Regions from separate parts of the Mycobacterium sp. ZZG genome, predicted to be linked through region 2. Evidence: predicted binding sites of a transcription regulator. Region 2 holds the regulator's gene; the other holds the start of a gene.
The links. The regulator LexA, encoded in region 2, represses DNA repair genes until DNA is damaged. The targets are predictions, from matches to a motif close to CGAACANNTGTTCG.

Region 1: ACXMYJ_RS20560 (HNH endonuclease signature motif containing protein) is a predicted target of LexA. The motif match lies at 3,586-3,599, and genes of this name have one in related genera.

The regions. Positions count from the first base shown of each region.
Region 1 is NZ_JBTBFV010000042.1:6-5,580, reverse strand. It holds gene ACXMYJ_RS20570 (alpha/beta fold hydrolase) at 1-468, shown strand, start outside; gene ACXMYJ_RS20565 (aminotransferase) at 529-3,459, shown strand; gene ACXMYJ_RS20560 (HNH endonuclease signature motif containing protein) at 3,604-5,028, shown strand; gene ACXMYJ_RS20555 (limonene-1,2-epoxide hydrolase family protein) at 5,083-5,457, shown strand.
Region 2 is NZ_JBTBFV010000021.1:57,364-70,732, reverse strand. It holds gene ACXMYJ_RS14195 (DUF4192 domain-containing protein) at 1-600, opposite strand, end outside; gene ACXMYJ_RS14190 (trypsin-like serine peptidase) at 697-1,455, opposite strand; gene ACXMYJ_RS14185 (proteasome assembly chaperone family protein) at 1,681-2,670, shown strand; gene ACXMYJ_RS14180 (alpha/beta fold hydrolase) at 2,712-3,734, shown strand; gene ACXMYJ_RS14175 (PhzF family phenazine biosynthesis protein) at 3,770-4,456, shown strand; gene nrdR (transcriptional regulator NrdR) at 4,461-4,925, opposite strand; gene ACXMYJ_RS14165 (LysM peptidoglycan-binding domain-containing protein) at 5,103-5,573, opposite strand; gene lexA (transcriptional repressor LexA) at 5,820-6,506, shown strand; gene ACXMYJ_RS14155 (LGFP repeat-containing protein) at 6,520-8,616, opposite strand; gene ACXMYJ_RS14150 (acyl-CoA dehydrogenase family protein) at 8,789-9,964, opposite strand; gene ACXMYJ_RS14145 (molybdopterin guanine dinucleotide-containing S/N-oxide reductase) at 10,068-12,362, shown strand; gene ACXMYJ_RS14140 (DEAD/DEAH box helicase) at 12,335-13,369, opposite strand, start outside.

The DNA.
Region 1 (5,575 bases), on a different contig from region 2:
ATCCTCGTCGATGTGGTGCCGCGCTACGAGAAGGAAGGCAGCGCCCGCATCCGCGATTTCATGTTCAGTCACGTTCACGGCTTCGACTCACTGGAGCAGGCCGCCGACGCGGTGGCCGCGTATCTGCCGCACCGGACGAAACCCCGCAGCCCCGAAGGGCTCAGGAAGAATCTGCGGCGCCACAACGGCCGGTGGTACTGGCATTGGGATCCGGCGTTTCTGACCAAGCCGAACGAGGACCCGTTCGTGCGGGTCGAGCTGCTCGAGCAGGCGGCGATCGAGTTAACGATCCCGATCCTGCTGGTGCGCGGGAAACTGTCCGATGTGGTGAGCGAGGAAGCGGTGCACGACTTCCTGGCGAAGGTCCCGGGTGCCGAGTTCGTCGAGCTCTCCGGTGCCGGACACACCGCGGCCGGGGACGACAACGACGCGTTCTCGGACGTCGTCACCGAGTTCGTGTTGCGATGAGCGCTCGCGCGAAGAGCAGAGTGGCCCGATGAGCGCTCGCGCGAAGAGCGGAGTGGCCCGATGAGCGCTCGGGGCTTCAACTTTCTGGAGCAGCCTGAGCTGCCCGCCCCGCAGGTGAGTGAGGCCCAGGCAGCCGACATCCTGTCCACGCACTACGGCATCACCGCGCGTGTGGAGTCGCTGGGCAGCCAACAGGACAAGAATTTCACCGTCCACGCCGACGACAGTCAGATCGTGGGCGTCCTCAAGATCGCCAATCCGGCGTTCACAGCCGAGGAACTGGCCGCACAGGACGAAGCCGCGCAGCTGATCGCGGAGGCCGAACCGGCGCTGCGGGTGTCGGTTCCGTTGGAGAACAAGGCCGGGCAGAAGTGCACGGCCGTCGAGGATTTGGCAGACGGCACCGCGTATGTGCGGCTGCTGCGCTACCTGCCGGGCGGGACGTTGCTACAGTCCGGGTACCTGAGCCCGGAGGCGGTCGCCGGTCTCGGCGACGTCGCCGGGCGCGTGAGCCGGGCCCTGGCGCAGTTCACCCATCCCGGACTGGACCGGATCCTGCAGTGGGACCTGCGATTCGGCATGGATGTGGTGGAGACGCTGAGCTCGCATGTCGCCGACGCGCCGCTGCGGGACCGGCTGCTGGCAGCGGCGCGGGAGGCGTGGGCGCGAATCACCCCGCTCGATGAGAAGCTGCCGCGCCAGGCCGCCCACATCGACCTGACCGACGCGAACGTGGTGGTGTCCCGCGAGGGCGCCCGTGTGCGCCCCGACGGAGTCATCGACTTCGGCGACCTGTCCCACACCTGGGCGGTCTCCGAGCTCGCCATCACCGCCTCGTCGGTACTGGGACATGTTGGTGCCCAAGTTGTTTCTGTACTCCCGGCGATCAGGGCCTTCCACGCCGTACGTCCGCTGTCGGCGGCCGAGGCCGACGCGCTCTGGCCGCTGATCGTGTTGCGGACCGCGGTGCTGATCGTGAGCGGAGCACAGCAGGCAGCGCTCGACCCGGACAACGACTACATCACCGCGCAGTCCGACGGCGAGCGTCGCATGTTCGAGGTGGCCACCTCCGTCCCGGTCGACGTGATGACCGCGCAGATCAAGGCCGACCTGGGATTGGCCGAGACGCGTCCCCCGGTGGCGGTCCAGGCGCAGCTCATCGGCGTGGACCGGTCGGCGGCCGTGAGCCTCGACCTGTCAACGACGTCGGATCTGTACGACGACGCGTTCGACTCGGCTGGATCGCTCCGACCCGGCACGGACGAGGACGCCGCACAGGCCGCCCTGGACCGGGGCGCCGCGGTTGTGGTGACCCGCTTCGGCGAGGCGATGCTGTGCCGGGCGCCGAGACTGAGCCAGGACAGCCCGGAGGTGGTGGCCACCGGCGTCAGCGTGTGGACTGCCGCCGACACGCCGATCGCAGCACCGTGGGACGGCGAGGCGCTGCACGACAGCACCGGATCGATCACGTTGCGCGGCAAGGATTTCGAGGTGACACTGGTCGGCGTGACTCCTGGGCCCACCGGGGCCGTCACCGCCGGGGAGCTCGTGGGCACCTCGCGTGCGCGCGACCGGTTCGAGGTCAGTGTGCGCCCGGCCGGTGCACCGGCGGCCCCTGCGTTCGTGCGCGCCGAGCTCGCTGCGGGGTGGCTGGCCCACTCCCGGGATCCGCGACCGCTACTCGGCCTCGCACCCCTGCCAGGCCGCGCCGCCGCGGACCTGCTGTCCCGCAGGGACGCGAGTTTCGCTCCGGTTCAAGAGTTCTACTACCGCACACCGCCGCAGATCGAGCGGGGCCGTCGGCACTATTTGATGTCTACCGCCGGCCGTAGTTATCTCGACATGGTCAACAACGTGACCGTCCTGGGCCACGCACATCCGCGGATCGCAGATGCCGCCACCCGCCAGTTGCGCAAGCTGAACACGAATTCACGGTTCAACTACGAGGCTGTTGTCGAGTTCAGTGAGCGGCTGGCCGCGCTGCTGCCCGACCCGCTGGACACGGTGTTCCTGGTCAATTCGGGTTCGGAGGCCAGCGATCTCGCGATCAGGCTGGCGACGGCAGCGACGGGCCGTCGCGACGTGGTCGCGGTCCGCGAGGCCTATCACGGCTGGACATTCGGCACCGACGCGGTGTCGACGTCTACCGCTGACAACCCGAATGCGCTTGCGACCCGGCCGGATTGGGTGCACACCGTGGAATCGCCGAACAGCTTCCGCGGCAAGTTCCGCGGCACTGAGGCTTTCCGCTACACCGACGAGGCGGTGGCTCAGATCGAAGACCTCATCGCATCGGGGCGCGCGCCGGCGGCGTTCATCTGCGAGAGCGTATACGGCAACGCCGGCGGCATGGCGCTGCCGGACGGTTACCTGCAGCAGGTGTACGCCGCGGTGCGGGCCGGTGGCGGGCTGGCGATCTCCGACGAGGTGCAGGTCGGCTACGGCCGGCTGGGCAACTGGTTCTGGGGCTTCGAACAACAGGACGCAGTGCCCGACATCGTTGCGGTGGCCAAGGCGACCGGCAACGGGTATCCGCTCGGCGCGGTGATCACCAGTCGCGCTGTCGCCGACGCGTTCTCCAGCCAGGGCTACTTCTTCTCGTCGACGGGCGGCAGTCCGCTGTCGTGCGCGATCGGTCTGACCGTCTTGAACGTGTTGCGCGACGAGGGTTTACAGGACAACGCCCGCCGCGTCGGCGAACACCTCAAAGCCCGGCTGGAGGCGCTGCGCGATCGTCACCCGATCGTCGGCACCGTGCATGGGTTCGGGCTGTACCTAGGCGTCGAGATGATCCGGGATGAGCAGTCGCTGGCGCCGGCGACCGAGGAGACCGCAGCGATCTGCGACCGGATGCTCGATCTCGGCGTGGTGATTCAGCCCACCGGGGACCACCAGAACATCCTCAAGACCAAGCCGCCGCTCTGCATCGACGTCGAAGCCGCCGACTTCTACGTCGACACCCTGGATCGGGTGCTGACCGAGGGCTGGTAGCACCCACCGGCAATGGCGCCGAAGCCGGCCCGATGAGCATCAGAGTTGAGCCTCAGAATTTTCTTTGGTCACTGTGGTTTCGTGTGTCACTTGCGTTGTGCGCGGGCGGGTTTGTTGTCGGACCCTCGAACTAATGTTCGATATATGGAGTTGGTGTCCGAGGCGGTGGAGGCGATCGTCGAGCAGATCGCCGTGCTGTCCAAAGCCGCCGACGAGCTCTCCCACCGCGAGCTGATTGGCCTGCTGACCGAGTTGACCAGGGTGCTGCGGTCGGTCCCGGCACTGGAGCACAAGGTGCTGGCGCGGCTGACAGACGAAACCGAACCGTCCCGGGTGGGCGCGGCGAGCTGGAAAGAGATGCTGACCACGACCCTGCGGGTCAGTGGTGCTGAGGCGGCGCGCCGGCTCGCCCGCGCCAAGACGTTGGGGCCGCGCCGAGCCATGACCGGACAACCGTTGCCGCCGCTGTGGGAGGCCACCGCCGCCGCCCAGGCTCGAGGGTTGCTCGATGAGGAGCATGTCGCGGTGATCGCGAAGTTCCACCGTAAGCTGCCGTCCTGGGTTGACGTCGGCACCCGCGCCGAGGCCGACCGGCACCTGGCGTGGGCCGGGGCGGGATTGGATCCGGAGAACCTGACCGAAGCCGCGCGGGTGCTGTTGACGATGATCGACCAGGACGGCGCCGAACCCTCCGACAAGGAGTTGGCCGAAAAGTGTGGCATCACGATCAGCAAGCAGCGTCCCGACGGCACGGCCAAGATCTCCGGGGTGCTCAGCCCCGAAGCGCTGGCGATCTGGCAGGCGATCTTCGCCAAAGAAGCCGCCCCAGGCGCCAATCTCCCCGACGACCCCGCGGCAGGTAACAACCCGCCACCCGCCGAGCAGGCATCAGGCGGAGATACCGGGGCGGCGCCGGGCGCTGATCGGCACGCTGAGCCCGACCGCGATGACGGTGGGCGCGATACCCGCACCCAGGCCCAACGCAACCATGATGCGTTGCTGGCCGTGGGACGCAGGCTGCTCGAATCCGGCCAACTGGGCAGCCACAACGGCCTCCCGGTGACGGTGATCGTCTCGACCAGCTTGCAGGAGCTGGAAAAGGGGGCCGGGGTGGCGGTCACCGGCGGCGGATCATTGCTACCGATGCCCGACCTGATCCGGATGGCCGCCCAGGCCCACCACTACCTGTACGTCTTTGACGAGCACACCGGTCAAAGCCTGTATCTGGGTCGGGCCAAACGGTTCGCCAACGCCGCCCAGCGGCTGGTCCTGCATGCCCGCGACCGGGGCTGCACCCGGCCCGGCTGCACCGTTCCCGGCTCGTGGGCCCAGGTCCACCACGCCGTCACCGGCTGGAAAGACGACGGACAGACCAACATCGACGATCTGACCTTCGCCTGCGGACCGCACAACCGCATGATCGAGAACACCGGCTGGACCACCACCAAAAACGCCAAGAACCAGACCGAATGGCACCCACCACCCGAACTCGAGGCCGGCCAACACCGCATCAACGGCTACCACCACCCCGAACGCTACCTACTCCCCGAAAACGACCAAGGCCCGTAACGCCGCCGCATGAGAGGGGTTGCTTTATGCGCCGTCGCTGGGTTTCATCACACGATGACACGCACCCCCAACGACCTGGTGACCGAGTTCTGCGCCAAGTGGGCCGACCCCGATCCCGAGGAATTGGCCGCCTACTTCACCGAAGACGGTGTCTACCACAATATCCCGATGGATCCGGCGGTCGGGCGCGATGCCATCAAGACGTTCATCGCCGAGTTCACCGGCATGGTGGACGGCATCGATTTCCAGGTGCACCGTCAGGTCTGTTCGGGCGGACTGGTGTTGAACGAACGAATCGACGTGATGCGCTTCAAGGACGGCCGGGAACTGCCGCTGCCGGTGGCCGGCGTGTTCGAGATCGTCGGCGGCCGGATCGCGTCCTGGCGCGACTATTTCGACATGGCGACGGTGACCTCCGCCTGGAGCTAGGAGTCTGCTGAATTAATCCGGCGTGGTGGCGGGGTTTGTGGCTGGGTTCTCGAGATGATTAATGGATGCAGGGGCATTCTGAGGATCAGCGTGAGCTGTTGGATGCGGAGTCGGTTGC
Region 2 (13,369 bases):
ACCGCGGGCCTCCGCCCCCGGCCGGGATGGCTCCGGCGCGCCGGCGAGTTCGATTGCGCGGCCGAGGGTCGCGGCGCGTGCGGGGTCTGCCGTCGCGACCACGGCGACCAGTTCCTCGCGGCGCCGATAGAGGCGGCGCCCGTCGAGCACCGCGGCCACGGCTGTCGGTGACGCAGTCGGGTCCTCGACAACACCAGAGTTGCCGCAGCCGTCCGCGCAGTACCACCGCGCACCCGCGGCGATCTCGGAGACGACGTGGGTGGCGATCAAATCGACACCATGGAAGTCGAGCTCACTCCCGAGTTCCTCGGACAGCGTGCGGTACCCCTCGGCGCACATCGGGCAGCACGCGCCCTCCGCGTCGACGATCACCGCCACCGCTGCGTCGGCACCCGAGGACGCCGCCAGCTCGGCCAACCGATACAGCTGGTCGGGCGGTCGCTCCCCCAGGTCGGCGCGGAGGACGGCGCCCAAATCGCCGCCGCTGATGGTGGTCAGAACGAGCGATTTCACGGGGATGAAGCCGAGGACGGCAGGCAGTGCCGCGATGAGGGCACCGGGACGGTCGAGCGAGGGATCGGGGCGAGGTGTTGAGGCCATGTGGCCAACCTCGCAACCGGCCCCGACGCCGATCGGGCGAAGACGTCCCGGCGGCACGCAACTGTGGATGAAATCGGATCTGGGGATGAATCGCGCTTAAGGGCAGCCGTCGTCGAACGGAGCGGACACCTCGTCTCCGGGCCCCCCGGCCTGCGCGCGTGCCACGAGCTCCGCGAGTCGCTGGTCGAAGGGCGGAGAGAACGACACCTCGTCGGCGCATCCACCGCCGTCCAGACCACCGATCAGACCGGTCACCGTCCCCCCGGAGATCCAGGGGGCGCCGGAGAAACCGTTGACCACCCCATCGCAGTGCAGGGTCGGGAAACCTTGCCGTTCCGGCACGGCCGGGGCCCGGCAGACCTGCGGACCACCGGCACCCGACGGATACCCGATGACCGTCACCTCCTTCCCCGGGCCGGGTGCTGCCCCGACGTCCAGTCCGTCGCCTGCCACCGACGCCAGCGGCACGCCGTCGTCGCGGCTGACCCGTGCGACCGCGTAGTCCGCGGCGGGGTCACGGCCGTCCAACCAACGGGTGTCGAAGAAGACCGCGTCGATCTGCCACCCGTCGCGCGCAGTGGGGCCCGCGCCGTAGCCCGGGACGAAAACCGCGTCGTCACCATCGGACAAGCAGTGCGCCGCGGTCAGGATCAGATCACCGGCGGGTGACCTCAGCACTGAACCCGTGCACGTGTGCAACTCCGAACCGTCGACGAACACCGCTCCCACCCGCGGATCCGGCGACACCGGTCCCGCCGACGGCCGTACGCCGGTGGACGGCCGGTACTCCGGGGCCGAGCATGAGGTGAGCAGCACCGCTGCCGCGACCACCAGCGCGGACTTCACGTCGACCATTCCTCCGATCTTCCCTCACAGGGACGTCACCGGCGTTTCCGCGACCCACACCCGGGGTAGATCGCCGGGCACCGTGCCGGAATGTCACGTCGGCGTGTTCGCGCTCGAACAAATGGGTGACGTCACGTGGCCCCGCGCGGCGGCGCCGGACACGTGCGAGACACTTGGTGTTCACGGTTCACCCGCATCACCCGTTGTGGTCACCGAGGCGAGGAGGCGAGGCAGATGGCTGACGATGAGCACGACCCCGGCCAGCAGTATCAGCCGGAGCAGACCGGCATGTACGAGCTCGAGTTCCCGTCCCCGCAGCTGTCCTCACCCGACGGTCGCGGTCCGGTGCTGATCCATGCGCTGGAAGGGTTTTCAGATGCCGGGCATGCGATCAGATTGTCTGTCCAGCACCTCAAGGACACGCTCGACACCGAACTGGTGGCGTCGTTCGCCATCGACGAACTGCTCGACTACCGGTCCCGCCGCCCGCTGATGACGTTCAAGACCGACCACTTCGCCCATTACGACGAGCCGGAACTGAATTTGTACGCGCTACACGACAGCGTCGGGACCCCGTTCCTGCTGCTCGCGGGTCTGGAACCCGATCTGCGCTGGGAACGGTTCATCACCGCGGTGCGACTGCTGTCCGAGCGACTCGGGGTGCGCAGGGTGATCGGACTGGGCTCCATCCCGATGGCGGTTCCGCACACCCGTCCGATGACGCTGACCGCGCACTCCAACGACAAGGAACTGATCGGCGAGCATCAGCCGTGGGTGGGCGAGGTCCAAGTGCCCGGAAGTGCCTCCAACCTGTTGGAGTACCGGATGGCCCAGCACGGCTACGAGGTGGTCGGGTTCACGGTGCACGTCCCGCACTACCTGGCACAGACCGACTATCCGTCGGCGGCCGAGACCCTGATCTCCGAAGTGGCAAGGAACGGCTTGCTGCAGATTCCCACCGCGAAGCTGACCCAGGCCGCCGCGGAGGTGTTCGACAAGATCAACGAGCAGGTCGCCGCGAGCGCCGAGGTCGCTCAAGTGGTGGAGGCCCTGGAGCGACAGTACGATGCCTTCGTCGCCGCTCAGGAGAACCGGTCCCTCTTGGCGCGGGACGAGGATCTGCCGAGCGGGGAGGAACTCGGTGCCGAGTTCGAGCGGTTCCTCGCTGAACAGGCCGGTGAGAAGAAGCGGAAGGACAGGGACGACCCGCGGGAGGGCCTGTAATTCCGCCTGCTGCCAGCCGTCCCGACAACGAAGTGGGCTACATGACCGACCGCAAGCCCCACCTGCGCCCGGTGCGTGAGATCACCCCGACGCTGAAGTTCTGCACGATCCACGGCTACCGGCGGGCCTTTCGAGTAGCCGGTTCCGGACCGGCGATCCTGTTGATCCACGGTATCGGCGACAACTCCACCACATGGAGCACCGTGCAGACCCAACTGGCGCAACGGTTCACCGTGATCGCCCCCGATCTCCTGGGGCACGGCAAGTCGGACAAGCCACGGGCCGACTATTCGGTCGCGGCCTATGCCAACGGCATGCGCGACCTGCTCTCCGTGCTCGACATCGACAGCGTCACGGTGATCGGGCACTCCCTCGGCGGCGGGGTGGCGATGCAGTTCGCCTACCAGTTTCCGCAGTTGGTCAACCGTCTGATACTGGTCGGCGCCGGCGGCGTGACCAAAGACGTCAACATCGCGCTGCGCATCGCCTCGATGCCGATGGGCAGCGAAGCGCTGTCCCTGTTACGTCTTCCGCTGGCGCTGCCCGTGCTCCAGGCGCTGGGCCGCGTCAGCGGGACGGTACTCGGATCCACGGGGGTGGGGCGCGACATTCCCCACATGCTGCGCATCCTGGCCGACCTGCCCGAACCGACCGCCTCATCGGCCTTCGCCCGCACGCTGAGGGCGGTGGTGGACTGGCGCGGCCAGGTGGTCACGATGCTCGACCGCTGTTATCTGACGCAATCGGTTCCCGTGCAATTGATCTGGGGTGACCTCGATGCCGTCATCCCCGTCAGTCACGCGGAGCTGGCGCACGCCGCCATGCCGGGTTCCCGGCTCGAGATCTTCCGCGGCTCAGGCCACTTCCCGTTTCACGACGACCCGGACCGCTTCGTCGAGCTCGTCGAGAAGTTCATCGACACCACCGAACCGGCCGTGTACGACCAGGAGTATCTGCGCAGCCTGCTCCGCACCGGCGTCGAGGAGGGCACCATCTCCGGCCCGGTCGACACCCGGGTGGCGGTGCTCGACGCGATGGGTGGCGACGAACGCTCGGCAACCTGACCGGTCGGCGTCGCCGAGCACGTAGCATCGGGCTCATGGCCATCGAAGTGACAGTGCTGCGCGTTTTCACCGACAAGGACGGACATTTCGGGAACCCGCTCGGTGTGGTCGACGCCGCTACCGTGGACCCGGCCGACCGGCAACGCATCGCCACCGAATTGGGATACAGCGAAACGATTTTCGTCTCGCTTCCGCGAGAGGGCACCCACAGCGCCCAAGCCCACATCCACACCCCCACCACCGAATTGCCGTTCGCCGGGCATCCGATAGTGGGTGCGTCGTGGTGGCTGAGAGACCGCGGCATGCCGATAAAGACACTCCAGGTACCGGCAGGGATCGTCCAGGTCAGCTACGGCCACGACCTGACCTCGGCTAGTGCTCGCGCGCAATGGGCTCCGGTGTTCTCGATCCACGACGTGGCCTCGCTCGAAGAGCTCGCGGCCGCCGATCCCGACGACTACGCCGACGAGTCCGAGCACTACCTGTGGACGTGGCTGGACGAGGCCGCAGGCACCATCCGCTCGCGCATGTTCGCGCCGTACCTGGGGATTCGCGAGGATGAGGCGACCGGCGCGGCTGCGGTGCGCATCACCGAGCATCTGAGCCGAGACCTGACGATCGTCCAGGGCGAGGGGTCGATCATCGAGACGAAATGGAGCCCCGAAGGCTGGGTGCAGGTCGCCGGCCGGGTGGTCGACGATGGACAGCGCCAACTGGAGTGACGCCTCAGCTCTGGGCCGTGACCTTCCGATGGGCACGCAGCGCCTGTATCTCGCGCTCGAAATCCTCGGCTGACGAGAACGAGCGGTACACCGAGGCGAATCTCAGGTAGGCCACTTCGTCGAGCTCTCGGAGCGGACCCAGGATCGCCAAGCCCACCTCATGGCTGGGCACCTCCGGCGAGCCGGTGGCCCGGACCGCGTCCTCCACCTGCTGAGCAAGATGATTCAGCGCGTCGTCGTCGACCTGCCGGCCCTGGCACGACCGCCGCACCCCGCGGATGACCTTCTCGCGACTGAACGGCTCGGTCACGCCACTGCGTTTGACCACAGCGAGTACCGCCGTCTCCACCGTGGTGAACCTGCGTCCACACTCGGGGCACGACCGGCGCCTGCGGATCGCCTGACCCTCATCGGTCTCTCGGGAATCGACGACCCGGGAATCGGGGTGCCGGCAGAAAGGACAGTGCATCACCGCTCCTTCGCCGCTCCGACAGTCAATCGCTTCGAACGCCATTGAGCGTACCTGCGTGGAACACGGGCGGCTCATGGCCGGACCCCATGGGGTGTATCTCATCGGGCCCCGTCCTCACAGAGCTCGGGCAGCACGGGCGATCAGATCCCGGCTGCGATCAGACGACGGGTGCGATCAGACGACGGGTGCGATCAGGGTCTGACCTGCGGCCAACGCCGCCGACTCGAGTTTGTTGAGCTCCCGGATCCGATCGACCACGTCGGCGACCGGGACGCCGGGAGCGACGCGCTGCGCGACCTGGTGCAGGGACTCGCCACTGTGCACCTGCACCACGGCGAGCCGTCCGGGGACCTCGGCCGTGCCGGCGGCCAGACTGCCGAACTGCCCGACCAGGCCCAGCCACAGCGTGATCGCGCCGGCGACCAGCGCCAGCAATACGGTGGTAGCCGGCGTGACCGGGCGGCGCCGGTGCGGCGCACGCGACATCAGCACGCCGGTCCCCCGGTGTCGCACCGGCGCAGCGCCGGGCCGTCGGGACGGAGACCGCCGGCCCGGCCGCGCCGGCCGGACCCGGCCCGCGGTCACCTGCAGGCGCGGTGCCCGCTCGAACTCGTTCCATGTCGCGCGGTCGTCGAGAATGGTCATCAGTTCGCCTTTCGATCCGAGAAGTGTTTCGCTCTTGTGTTCGAACGATAGTCGATCATCTGTTCGATGAATAGAACGCGTGATCGAACTGTTGCGAACGCTAACCGAAGGCACCGACACGTCCGGGTCGTTGCCTCCAGGGCATCACCGGAGAGCCTCCGCGGGATCCCGGCCTCGGCCGCCGGCATGCGACACGCCTCGAACACATGTTTGATTATCGGCCGTGACCGGGCTACATTCGGGCACATGAGCGACGACAGCAATGACAGCACCGGCGGCCGCGGCCGCGATTCGGGTCTGACCGAGCGTCAGCAAACGATCCTCGAAGTCATCCGTGCGTCCGTGACCACCCGCGGCTACCCTCCCAGCATCCGGGAGATCGGTGACGCGGTCGGATTGACGTCCACGTCGTCGGTGGCCCACCAGTTGCGCACGCTGGAGCGCAAGGGGTATCTGCGCCGCGATCCCAACCGGCCGCGGGCGGTCGACGTCCGCGGGGCCGACGACAACGCCACACCGGTCGTCGGGACGGACGTCGCCGGTTCGGATTCGCTACCCGAACCCACGTTCGTGCCTGTGCTCGGCCGCATCGCCGCCGGTGGACCGATCCTGGCCGAGGAGGCCGTCGAGGACGTCTTCCCACTGCCCCGTGAGCTGGTCGGCGAGGGTTCGCTGTTCCTGCTCAAGGTTGTCGGAGAGTCCATGATCGACGCGGCGATCTGCGATGGCGACTGGGTCGTGGTCAGACAGCAGAACGTCGCCGACAACGGCGACATCGTGGCGGCGATGATCGACGGCGAAGCCACCGTCAAGACGTTCAAACGCACCCGCGGTCAGGTCTGGCTGATGCCGCACAATCCAGCCTTCGACCCGATCCCGGGCAACGACGCCGTGGTGCTCGGCAAGGTCGTGACGGTCATCCGCAAGGTCTGACCGGTCGGACGGCCTACTCGCCGCGTACGAAGCCGTTCGTGAGCGCGATCTCCTCCGTGGCGAACCAGATCTCGACGGGGGCGTCGTGATAGTCGCCGCTGTCCGGCGTCCAGTACAGGCCAGATTTGGTGTCGGCCTTGATCGGATAGCCCTCGGGGATCTCGCCCGGGTCGTCGAAGGGCATGTGCAGTGCGGTGCCCAGCGGCAGCGGCTCGTCGACGTCGATGCGCGCGTGACGTCCGGTGTCGGCCATGGGATCGCGCGCCGGTGGTGCCGCGGCGACGTTGACAGGTTCGTCGGCAGGTGCGATGACCGGCTCACCGACCGACGCGATGAGCGGCTCGCGGTCGGCGTCCAACTCTGTCTGCTCGGCCACGATGTCGTGCGCGTCGCCACGGCCGCCGTCGACCACATCGTGCGAGGGTGCTTCGGCCTCGGGTGTCAGCACCCGTGTCGGCGCGGTGTCGACGGCGTCGGGATCCTCCTGCGCGTCGCCGGAGTCGGCGGCCGGCCCGTGCTCGTTCTGATCTTCGCCGGGTTGCGCCCCCCAGAAGCCCTGCACGTCCGACCGGAAATCCTCGCTCGACGCCGGCGCCGCCGAGCCCAGCGATCCCAGACCCTCGCGGGCGTACCGGTCCCCGAACAGTTCGTCCTCCCGGCCGTCCTCGTGGGCCTGCGCGCCGGCACCCGACGGTACCGGCTCATAGGCGTGGCCGTCCGGGGCGCCCAGACGGCCGAGCAGGTCGTCGTCGCGGCGACGACCACGGGTGCGCAGCACCGCGAAGCCGACCAGAGCGGCCAACAGCACAAGCGGGACGATGGCCAGCAGCCACCACCAGGTCCACTTCAGCCCGGAGCTCTCGCTGTTCTCCGAGGGCTGCGATGTCGGCGGCGGTGCCTGCGGGGCCTGGGCGCCGGGCACCTCCAGACCGACCAGTTGCGGAGCCAGACCGGCGGGTTCGGTGCTGAACTTCTGCGTTGTGGTATCCCACGAGATCGCGCCACCGGCGAACCGCTGGGTGATCACATCACCGGTCTGCGTCTGATCGGCGACCGGCGCGCCAAGCTCCCCGGTCGCACCGCCGAGCTTGTTCCACGCCGCGTTCATGGCGCCGCGCACGATCACCGCGCCGTGGTCGGGCGTCCAGAAGATCACCGGCTTGTCGTCCGCGGCGAAGGCGCTGATGCGACTCGCCGGCGCCAGTCCGCCGTTCTGCTCGCTGGTGATCGGGAAACCCAGATCACCTTCTGGACCGCCGACGCTCTCGTACTTCTCCAGCACCTGGCCGGTGACGACGTTGGCTCCGGTCTGCGGGCTGTAGAAGATCTTGCCGTTGACGAAGTCCTGGCCCATACCGTCGGAGCCGATCTGGTACGGCTCACCCTCGGCAGCTCCGAGCGGGCCGAGGGCGCCGCCCGCGGCGCGGCGTGCGGCGTTGATCGCCGCGACCGGGTCGTCGGCAATGACGAGGTCGCCGAGCTGGCCGGCCAGCTCGGGCGGCACCGTGGTGAACTTCTTGGCGCTGGAGTCATACGACAGCTCGCCACCGGTGAACTTCTGACTCACTACGGAACCGTTGTAGGTCTCGTCCTCGGAGGGCACGCCGAGCACGCCGGAGGAACCGCCGAGCCTGTCCCACGCGGCGTTGATCGGTCCGCGGACCACCCTCGCGCCGGTTGCCGGCGTCCAGAAGATCACCGGTTTGTCCGACGCACTGAACGTGCTGTTGCGGCTCTCGGGTGCGCGACCCGGGCCTTCGTCGATGGTCGGGAATCCCAGGTCGCTGTCGGCAGGCCCACCCAGCGACTCGTATTTCTCCAGGATGGCACCCTGCATGAAGTGCGCACCGGTGGCCGGGGTGAAGAACATCTTGCCCGCCGCGAAGTTCTGAGCGAAGCCGTCACCGGCCGGATACACGTCACCCGATTTCGGACCCAACGGCCCTGTGTCGCCACCGCCGGCCTGCCAGGCCGCGGTGATCGCATCGTTTGCTTCGGCCTCGGGTTGCGCCGCCGCGGACGGGGCCAGCAGGAGCGCGGTGGCGACCCCCAGCAGCCCGACCGTCAGACGACCGACCAAACGTAGGCGCAGCATCGGCTGCCGGCTCATTCTTCCTCCCCGCGGTCGGCGACTGGTCCTCGTGCAAGCTCCACGCAAAATTCTGAGAAAGTTACCGCGTGCGTTCACTCTGCTTCAGTGGACGTCGATAACCAAGTCACCTCGCCGAATCCAGGCCAAGAATATGCCCGTCAGCTGCGCGCTGTCGCCGATCCGGCCCCCGTCAGACGCCCAGACTGCGTCCGATGATCTCCTTCATGATCTCGGTGGTACCGCCGTAGATCGTCTGCACGCGGGCGTCCAGGTACGCGCGGGCCACGTCGTACTCACGCATGTAGCCGTAGCCGCCGTGCAGCTGCAGGCAGCGGTCGATCAGGTGGACCTGCTTCTCGGTGGAGTACCACTTGGCCATCGCGGCCTGCTCGACGGTGAGCTTGTCCTCCAGATGCAGCTTGATGAACTCGTCGACCATCATGCGCACCACGGTGGCTTCGGTGGAAAGCTCGGCAAGGAGGAAACGGCTGTTCTGCTGGCTGCCGATCGGCTTGCCGAATGCCTTGCGCTCCTTGGCGTACTGCAGCGTCACGCCGAGCACGGCCTCCATCGCGGCGGCCGCCATGATCGCGATGCTGATCCGTTCCTGCGGCAGGTTCTGCATCAGGTAGATGAAGCCCTGCCCCTCCTCGCCGAGCAGGTTCTCCGCGGGCACCTTGACGTCGGTGAACGACAACTCCGCGGTGTCCTGTGCATCCAGGCCGATCTTGTCGAGTTTGCGGCCGCGCTCGAAACCCTCCATCCCGCGCTCGACCACGAGCAGCGAAAAACCCAGGGCACCCTTGTCCGGGTCGGTCTGGGCCACCACGATGACCAGATCGGAGTGAATTCCGTTGGTGATGAACGTCTTGGCGCCGTTGAGGATGTAATGATCACCGTCTTTGACCGCGCGGGTCTTGATGCCCTGCAGATCGCTGCCGGTACCCGGTTCGGTCATGGCGATGGCAGAGATGAACTCGCCGCTGCAGAACTTCGGCAGCCACCGCTGCTTCTGCTCCTCGGTGGCAAGTCTGATCAGATACGGCGCCACCACGTCGTTGTGCAGGCTGAAGCCCAGACCGCTGTAGCGGCCCGCGGTGATCTCCTCGGTGATGATCGTGTTGTAGCGGAAGTCGTCGACGCCGCCGCCGCCGTACTCCTCGGGCACCGCCATACCGAGGAAGCCCTGCTTGCCCGCCTCCAGCCACACGTCCCGGTCGACGAGCTTGTTCTTCTCCCACTCCTCGTGCTGTGGCGCGACGTGCCGTTCGAGGAAGGTGCGGAACGACTCCCTGAACATTTCGTGTTCGGGCTCGAACAGCGTGCGCTGGTAGGCGATGACTGGCGTGGCTTCGGGTGCGCCCATGACAACGTCTCCGTCGGGGTCGGTGCGGACAGTTGCCGCCAAGGTACCCCATCCAACCGGATGGTTGGTCGGACCTGCTGGCCGCGCGGCGCGGCCTAGACTCATGGCCGTGGCCGCAGCTCAGACCAGCCTCACTCATTGGGGAGCATTCCGGGCCACCGTGGCCGACGGCGACATCGCATCGGTGGCACCGCTTCCCGGTGACCGCGATCCTTCACCGGCCCTGGGCAACCTGCCGGGCTCGATCCGGCACGCCTCCCGAGTCACCGCCCCGGCGATACGGCGCGGATGGCTCGACAACGGACCCGGTCCGAGTTCGCGCCGCGGCGCCGACGAGTTCGTCGCGGTGTCATGGGAGGAGCTCACCGAGCGTCTGGCCGATGAACTGCGCCGGATCGTCGACACCCACAGCAATGAGGCGATCTATGGCGGTTCCTACGGCTGGTCCAGCGCCGGGCGCTTTCATCACGCCCAGAGCCAGGTTCATCGATTCCTGAACTGCATTGGCGGATACACCTTTTCACGCCACTCCTACAGCCTGGGAGCGACGGGGGTGATCATGCCCCGCGTGGTCGGCACCCACGACGACCTGTTCAAGCGCTCCAGCCAGTGGGACGTCATCGTCGAACACACCGATCTGCTGGTGTGTTTCGGCGGGATAGCGCTGAAGAACACCGGCGTCAATCACGGCGGCACCACCGAACACCCGGCCCGCGAGGCACTGAACCGGTTCCGGGACCGCGGCGGGCGCCTCGTGTCGTTCTCGCCGTTGCGTGACGACGTCGACGGCGAATGCCAGTGGTACGCACCGGTTCCGGGTACCGACGTCGCGATCATGCTGGCACTGGCCCACGTGCTGGCCACCGAGGGCCTGGCCGACCGCGAGTTTCTGTCCGCCTACTGCACCGGGTACGACCGGTTCGAGCGCTATCTGCTCGGCACCGACGACGGGATACCGAAATCGCCGCAGTGGGCCGCACCGATCTGCGGGCTGGACGCCGGCGACCTGACCGCTCTGGCCCGCCGGATGGCGGCCAACCGCACCATCGTGACGGTGAGCTGGTCGCTGCAACGCACCCGCCACGGTGAGCAGGCGCCCTGGATGGGATTGACACTGGCCGCGATGCTGGGCCAGATCGGGCTTCCCGGGGGAGGATTCGGCCACGGCTACGGGTCGATGAACGAACCGGGCCTGGCCCCGCTGCGCTGCGGGCTGCCGCGCCTGCCTCAAGGCGTCAATCCGGTGACGACGTTCATCCCGGTGGCCGCCGTCAGCGACATGCTGCTCCACCCCGGCGCACCGTTCGACTACAACGGGCTGCGCCTGCGCTACCCGGATATCAGACTGGTCTACTGGGCCGGGGGCAATCCGTTCCACCATCACCAGAATCTGCCCCGGCTGCGTCGCGCGCTCCACCGGCCGGACACCGTCGTGGTGCACGAACCGTACTGGACACCGATGGCCAAGCACGCCGACATCGTGGTGCCGTCAACGACGTTCGCCGAACGCGACGACTTCTCCGGCTCACGCAACGACCCGGTGCTGATGGCCATGCCGAGGCTCACCGCGCCCTACGCGCAATCCCGGGACGACTACGACACTTTCGCCGCGCTGGCGCACCGACTCGGCGTCGGGGAGACCTTCACCGAGGGCCGCACCTCGCGGCAGTGGCTGCGCCATCTGTACGAGAAGTGGTCGTGGACATTGAATTTCGAGGTCCCCCCGTTCGAGGAGTTCTGGCGGGCAGGCCGGCTGCGGTTGCCCACCGAAGACGGACTGACCCTGCTCGCCGACTTCCGCGCCGACCCGGTGGCCCACCGGTTGGCCACCCCCAGCGGACGGATCGAGATCTTCTCTGCCGACATCGACGGATTCGGCTATGACGACTGCATCGGCCATCCGGCATGGTTCGAACCGTCCGAGTGGCTCGGCAGTCCGCGTGCCACGCGGTATCCCCTGCACCTGCTCGCCAACCAGCCAGCCGGCCGGCTGCACGGGCAGCTCGACGGCGGGGCGGTCAGCCAGGCCTCGAAAGTCGCGGGCCGGGAGCCGGTCCGGATGCACCCGACAGACGCCGCGGCGCGCGGCGTCACCGACGGAGACGTGGTGCGTGTGTTCAACGACCGCGGTGCCTGCCTGGCGGGGGCGGTGCTCGACGAGCGGGTCCGTCCGCAGGTGGTGCAACTGTCCACCGGTGCGTGGTTCGATCCGGCCGACCCGGCCGACCCGGACTCGATGTGCGTGCACGGCAACCCGAACATGCTCACCGAGGACGTCGGCACCTCAGCACTGGCGCGTGGATGCACGGGGGCGCATGTGCTGGTGCAGATCGAGAAGTACACCGGCGTAGCTCCGCCGGTGTGCGCGCATCAGCCGCCGGTGTTCGCCGTGCGCTGAGCGCCCTGGCGCGGCCCGCGCCGCCGCGGCCCGCGACCGCTACGCGACGGTCCACCCCGGCGCGGGTCAGCGCCGCGGTGTTCCTGCTTGCGGGCAGCGGGTTTCGCCGCGGGCGCAGGGCCGGGAATCCGCAGCGGTGCGATCTCACCGACCAGGGCGTGCACCTCTGCCGAGTCGGCGTCGACGTCGCGCGGACGCACCGTGATCCCGGCGCGGCGCAGCAGTTGCTGGGTGTCCTTGCGCTGCTCAGGGAGCACAACCGTGACCACGTCACCGTCGCTGCCCGCGCGTGCGGTGCGCCCGGAGCGGTGCAGGTAGGCCTTGTGTTCCATCGGCGGGTCGACATGCACGACGAGCTCGACGCCGTCGACATGCACACCGCGAGCGGCGATGTCGGTGGCCACCAGGACGCGCGCGTCTCCACTGGAGAACGCGGCCAGGTTGCGCTCGCGGGCCGGCTGGGACAGATTGCCGTGCAGGTCCACCGACGGCACGCCGGACTCGGTGAGCTGCTTGGCCAGTTTGCGCGCTTGATGCTTGGTGCGCATGAACAGGATTCGCCGGCCGGTGCCCGATGCCAGCCGGTGCACCAGCTCCCGCTTCTCCTGCACGCCGCCGACATGGAACACGTGGTGGGTCATCTGGGCGGGCACCTCGGCGGCTTCGTCGACCGAGTGCAGCACCGGGTCGGCCAGGAAGCGCCGGACCAGCTTGTCGACGCCGTTGTCCAGGGTGGCCGAGAACAGCAGCCGCTGTCCGCCGGCCGGGGTGGCCGCGAGGATGCGGGTGACGCCGGGCAGGAAGCCGAGATCGGCCATGTGGTCAGCCTCGTCGATCACGGTGGTCGAGACCGCATCGAGGCTGATCAGCTTCTGCCGCATCAGATCTTCCAGACGCCCCGGGCAGGCCACCACGATGTCGACGCCGGAGCGCAGCGCGGAGACCTGGCGGCTCTGCGCGACACCACCGTAGATCGTGGTCACGCGCAGCCCGGATGCGGCCGCCAG